One region of the Alteromonas sp. ABV2_168 genome, then DNA from elsewhere that is predicted to be linked to it. Evidence: predicted binding sites of a transcription regulator. Region 1 holds the regulator's gene; the other holds the start of a gene.

Region 1 (3,135 bases):
CACTTCAGAATTGGCTGGAAAAATAAAAGTACCATTATACAAAAGCAGACGGAATGCTGCTACACAAGCAGCATTCCGTTATCGCGCATTTACTTAACCGGAGACGTAAACCCGTCAGGTTTAACCGCCAGCACATCGCAATTCAGGTTATCAATAACATGCTCTGCAGTATTGCCCAAAAAGGCGGCTGATATGCCTGTACGTCCCACGGTACCGATGACGACGAGTTCTGCATCCAGCTGTTCAGTCACTTTCGGAATGGCTATATCAGGTAATCCCTCAACAACATGGCAATTTGCTACGCCGATCCCAAATTTAGCGCTGTGGTTTTCCATTTCCTGAACATGATGATTGCGCACAGCGTTATGATACGTCTCAGGATTGAAATCGGGGATCTCAATGGCGATATTCAGTGGGGCAGAAGGATAGGCATTAACCAGATGTACCTGACCGCTCAGTAACTCTGCATAATCCTTTGCGATACCGGTCAACTTGTCATTCAGTTGTGCATGTTCTTTGTCTTCTGTACCCACATTGACTGCCGCAACAATATTACCGTGTTCAGGCCAGGCATGAGCTTTGACAAGTAAAACCGGAGCCGGACATTTTCTTAGTAAGTGCCAGTCTGTTGGTGTAAAGAGCACTGATGCAAAATCATCGTGTTTGCGGGTAGCTTTAACGACCAGGTCAACCTGACGGTTAATGGTGTAGCGGGTAATGGCTTCGTAACGTTTATCACTCCACTCAACAGCAACCTTTACATCATAATCATCGTAGCGGGTCAGATTTTTTTCTGCCCAGGCAATGCGGTCTTTGGTTACCGCATCACGCATGGCTTCACGCTCACTGCGGGTGAGCATTGTTGTCATGTCATAAGAAAAGTCGTATACAACAAGCAGTGCGTGTACTTCTGCACCGGTTTTACGGGCAATTTCGATGGCTCTTGAAAGGGCAGGTTGTTCAGGGTTGTCGGCCTGAACGACGGCGAGAATACGTTTGCAGGTGATCATGGCGTCTCTCCTTATTGATGCAGACAATAAATACTGCCTTCATCTTTAGTATAAGACTTACAGCAGGAGAGACCTTGTTTCAGATCAATATTTCAACGGGATATTAATCCACGCAAAGAGTAGGAATGTCCATAGAGTGCAGCTTTTTATCCATAGCCGCAAAATCCAGAACAGTAATGAGCTTCCCGTCTACTTTGATAATGCCTTCTTTCTGGAAGCGGGTCAGCAAGCGGCTGATCGTTTCTACCGTTAATCCGAGATAATTACCGATTTCGTTGCGGGTCATACTCAGATTGAACTGACGGTGAGAAAAACCCCGTTCTTCGAAGCGACCGGACAGATGGGCGATAAAATAAATCAGACGTTCTTCTGCCGTCCTTTTATTCAGCAGCATCATCATTTCATGATCCTGCTTAATTTCAGCACTCATAAAACGCATGATCTGATGGCGCAATTTCGGGAATTGCTCAGACATTTTTTCAAGGGTGGAATAGGGCAGCTCACACACCATGGCAGTTTCCAGCGCCTGAGTGTAACTCTGGTGAGTGTCGTCACGTAAACCGTCAAAACCGATAATATCGCCCGGGAAGTGGAAACTGATAATTTGCTCTTCACCTTCTTTATCGGTGACAAAAGACTTAAATGAACCTGCCCGCACAGCGTACAGAGAGGTAAATTTATCGCCGGCTTCTACCAGGGTGTCGTGTTTATGCAAAGGCTTTTTGCGTTCAATGATGTCATCCAGTGACTCAATCTCAGTTTTATTGAGGGCCACGGGCAGACACAAATGACTGAAACTGCAATTCTGGCAGTGTATAGAAAAATCCGAACGTTTTTGCATGCTCACTTTCCGCTGTTTGCGATAATTCTAATGTATAGTACTTAAAGCCCGCCACAACAGCAATAATGCGTACAACAGCAAACTCAAAGCAATGATTTGACGAACTACGGGTTGTCTGAAACCTGAGGAAAGCCAGTCTGCACCAGCCCGGACAGCCAGCAACGCCGGTAGCGTTCCTAAACCAAAACCGGCCATGATTACAGCACCGGATATTGCCGTCCCTGAAGCCAGTGCCCATGTCAGGGTGGAATAAACCAGTCCACAGGGCAACCATCCCCAAATCATACCATAGGGAAAGGCGCTAGTAGGAGACCTGAAAGGTAAAAACCGTTTCGACAACGGCTGAATTCTTTGCCAGAGTTTACTGCCGAGGGCTTCAACAGCGGTCAGGCCACGCCACCAGTTACCCAGATAGCAGGCCATGGCAATCAGCATAATGCCACTGATGACGGCGAGTACGGGGCCGGTCACGGGTACAGCTTCTTTCGCTATCTGCCCGATGCCGCCGGTCACAGCGCCGGCAAGTATGTAACTGAATATACGACCAAAGTTGTAGCTAAGCGCATAGGGTAAAGGCGATGAGCCTGCCGGCGTGGCGGCAGACAGTGCCAGCGATACGCCGCCGCACATTCCCACACAATGAACGCCTCCGCCCAGCCCGACCAGCAAGGCAGAAAAAAACGACAGATCACTCATTGAGTTTTTTTCGTTCTTCGGCCAGTTTTTTTTCTTCAGGAGATAAATCATCATCGAAAAGAATACTGTAGCCCTGGCGATCCAGGTCTTCAAACTGGTTAGATTTTACTGCCCAAAAAAATACGCCGATGGCAATGGCCACAATGATCACAGCAAGGGGAATAAGGACGTAAATTATACTCATAGCGTTACTTTAACAGTCTCGTCGAATTTGTTACTACCAGAATACTACTCAGACTCATACCAATCACCGCCATCCACGGCGTCAGGATGCCGGACACTGCAAACGGCAGGATAACCAGATTGTAGCCTACGGCCCATCCCATATTCTGCCTGACTGTCGCTTTTACTCTTCTGGCCATCAGAGTAAGGTGTCCGAGTACAGCCAGCTTATCATTTAATAAAATCACATCCGCGGCACTTTTTGCGATATCCGTGGCATTACCCACTGCAATGCCAACATCAGCCGCTGCCATCACCGGCGCGTCGTTAATACCATCCCCCAGCATCATGACATGACGGCCCTGCCGCTGAAGGGCTGTCACGGCATTTAATTTATCTTCAGGGCTGTTCCCGCCTGTGGCTTTG
Region 2 (3,135 bases), on a different contig from region 1:
ACGTAGCAGCTATTTTTCCAAAGAATTAGTCACTGCGGTTAAGCTTCTTGAAAGAGAATCTTTAGATCAGACCAAAATGGTAGGTTCCTGGGCAGGCGCCATGGGCCATACACAATTTATGCCCTCAGCATATATGAACTATGCGATTGACGGCGACGGCGATGGCCAGATCAATCTGTGGGACAGTGAAGAAGATGCCCTCGCTTCAGCGGCTAACTTTTTGTCTCAATTAGGCTGGCAACCCGGATTCCGTTGGGGAAGGGAAATTCAGTTACCGGATAATTTCGATTATCGCGAAACGGGATATAAAAACCGGCGCAGTATTACTGAGTGGAACGAAAGCGGGATCAAAAAAGCAGACGGTAGTGCGCTGGGTAACAGTGATGAAAAAGGCTATGTCGTTGTACCTGCCGGTCATAACGGTCCGGCGTTCATTGCCTATCACAACTTCCGAATTATTATGCGCTGGAACAATTCTGAATTCTACGCCATCGCCGTAGGTAAGCTGGCTGACCAGATTGCCGGTGAAGCCGGTATTGATAAAGCGTTACCGGAATTACCGGCTTATACCAGGGATGACATTTTGAAACTGCAAACAGCGCTGAATGCTTCCGGTTACAATGTAGGTAAACCCGACGGTATTATCGGACCGGCAACCCGTGCAGGGATCCGCGAATATCAGTTGGCCAGCAACCTGATTGCTGATGGTTTTCCGGGACTGGATGTGATGAAAGCGATTGGTGTGTTGCCGGATGAACTCAAAGAGAGCGACGGCAATAAAGAAAGCGAGTAGCTGGATCCGGATACGGTCAGTTCACAGAGCACGGGCGTGCTCTGTGAACATTGTAACCGTACAGCTTAGTACATGTGCTGTCCGCCGTTAATGGACAATGTAGAACCGGTAATAAATCCGGCTTCATCGCCTATTAAGAACATAACACTGCGGGCGATGTCTTCAGGTTTCCCCAAACGACCCACCGGAATTGTTGCAATGATCTTCTTCAATACTTCTTCCGGTACCGCACGCACCATGTCAGTATCAACATAACCCGGCGCAATAGCGTTTACGGTTACACCTTTACCTGCACCCTCAAGTGCCAGCGCTTTAGTAAAACCATGAATACCGGACTTAGCTGCCGCATAGTTAACCTGGCCATACTGACCAGCCTGACCGTTAACCGAACCGATATTAACAATGCGACCAAAACCACGGGCGCGCATTGAATCAATCACTGAGCGACACGTGTTAAAACAGGAAGCGAGGTTAGTTTGAATAACGGCATCCCATTGCTCAAAATTCATTCTGTGCATGGTGCCGTCCCGGGTGATCCCGGCATTGTTGATTAGAATATCCACCGGACCATAATCTGTCGCGATTTGGTCAATTGCTTCTTTCGTTTTCTCAAAATTCGAGACATCGAACTTAAATGAAGGTATGCCAGTGCGTTCAGTAAACGCCTTAGCCGCTTCATCGTTACCACCATAATTTGCCACAACAGTGTAACCCGCATCTTTCAACGCTACACAAATTGCTTCACCTATTCCCCGGGTGCCACCTGTGACCAGTGCAACTTTGCTCATTTCGTCTCCCTCAAATGTTGACTCATATTTGTACAACAATTCTATATAAGCATGCTTGATGAGATGTTGACAACGGAAACCTGAAGACTTTTTGCGCGGGGTCAATGCCCGTGTCCAGATGAATGACTATAGTGAATAAGAAACTTCTTACTTATCATGCAGTTGAAAAAATAAACAAGTATTTAGCTATTAACTGGTCAGAGGATCTCTTTTAATAACAAATACTTGCATAATAATTGCAGCACGTAAATTAGTTGTATACACCGTTCAAACATGATTAAAGTTGTAAGACGGGTACAATAGTTCAGGAACAACCCCCCGTTTATTTTCGCGGCTTCATTGAACGTCCGGCTTCAGCTTCCATCGGATTATCAGGCCACCGGTGTTTCGGATATCGTCCTTTCATTTCTTTCTGCACAGCAAGATAACTACCCTGCCAGAAGCCGGCCAAATCCGATGTAGTTTGTACTGGTCTTCCCGCAGGAGACAGCAACTCCAGCGTAATGACTTTTGCGCCGTCTGCAACAGTGAACGTATCTGCACAACCAAACATTTCCTGCAGTCTGACCGGAAGCACGACTTCGCCGTTTGACCGGTAGACCAGTTTCCTTTTTTCACCGGAAGGCACGGTGATGCTCAGTGGCAAAGCATTGTCCATGGCGTGTTGCTGGCTCCAGGGGAGTGACTGGTGTAGCAGTGTCGCCCAGGACAGGCCGGCAAGTTGCTCCCAACTTTTAAACGAAGATAATCGTGCGGAAATATCACTACGGTCCAGAAGCGACAATGGTGACTCAGGGTCTTTCCATACCGGCGGGCTGTCGAAAGCTTGCGGTTGATGTAAGTCACACCCGCAGGCCATTTGATACCGGTACCACCATTGCCAGTCTTTTTCACTGAAAGGCCACGCGGATAACGGCAATCCTTCCAGCAACGATACCCAGGCCTCACCGCGAATGCGGGCCGGCACGTTAGTTGCCGGTTCACTGCTTAACACTATTTCATGGAAACCTTCGGTTTTGCGCGCTTCCATTTGCTTCTTCTGACTGTTGTACGTCACCGTATCTTTAAGTTTGAAAGCCTGCGAATATAACTGTCTTAATAAGGTTTCATTAACAGGTTCGGCCTGACGAATGATCACGTCGGAACCGTTAACCTGCCCTTCCTTAACCACCAGCCAGTCAGACTTTTCAATCATTCCTTCAGGCAGAGCAGCGCCACGGCCACTGGCCAGCTTATAATCACTACCCTGCTTACGTCTCGCAACCCGCTCAGGAAAAGCCAGCGCGAGACACACTGCAACAGCTTCACCATTTAACTTTCGGGGCTCTGCTTTCAGTGAGATGCCAAGTGCAGATGCAAACCGCGAGGCCCTGGATTTCAAACCGGATAACTGGGGTTCTGCCAGTTTTTCAAGCCAGGCTGATACGTGAAATTGCCGCTCAGAAGCTGAATGCTCTTCACAGGCAGCCGCCACATAGCAGGCAACATCCTCCAGTTCAGGCAGGCGCGTCTGCGCTCCGGCTTCTTTTGCCTTCACTAACATATTTGCCAGAG

The links. The regulator FNR, encoded in region 1, switches genes on or off when oxygen is low (the NO sensors DNR and NnrR bind a similar motif). The targets are predictions, from matches to a motif close to TTGATCTAGATCAA.
Region 2: a site for FNR is predicted at 1,673-1,686, ahead of phbB (acetoacetyl-CoA reductase). Genes of this name have one in related genera too.

Annotation. Positions count from the first base shown of each region.
Region 1 is NZ_JBSWYQ010000014.1:14,560-17,694, forward strand. Features, by position in the region: gene uspE (universal stress protein UspE) at 90-1,010, opposite strand; gene fnr (fumarate/nitrate reduction transcriptional regulator Fnr) at 1,114-1,857, opposite strand; gene ACXAH4_RS18255 (sulfite exporter TauE/SafE family protein) at 1,879-2,547, opposite strand; gene ccoS (cbb3-type cytochrome oxidase assembly protein CcoS) at 2,540-2,731, opposite strand; gene ACXAH4_RS18265 (heavy metal translocating P-type ATPase) at 2,736-3,135, opposite strand, start outside.
Region 2 is NZ_JBSWYQ010000001.1:559,715-562,849, reverse strand. Features, by position in the region: gene ACXAH4_RS02490 (lytic murein transglycosylase) at 1-793, shown strand, start outside; gene phbB (acetoacetyl-CoA reductase) at 859-1,581, opposite strand; gene hrpB (ATP-dependent helicase HrpB) at 1,904-3,135, opposite strand, start outside.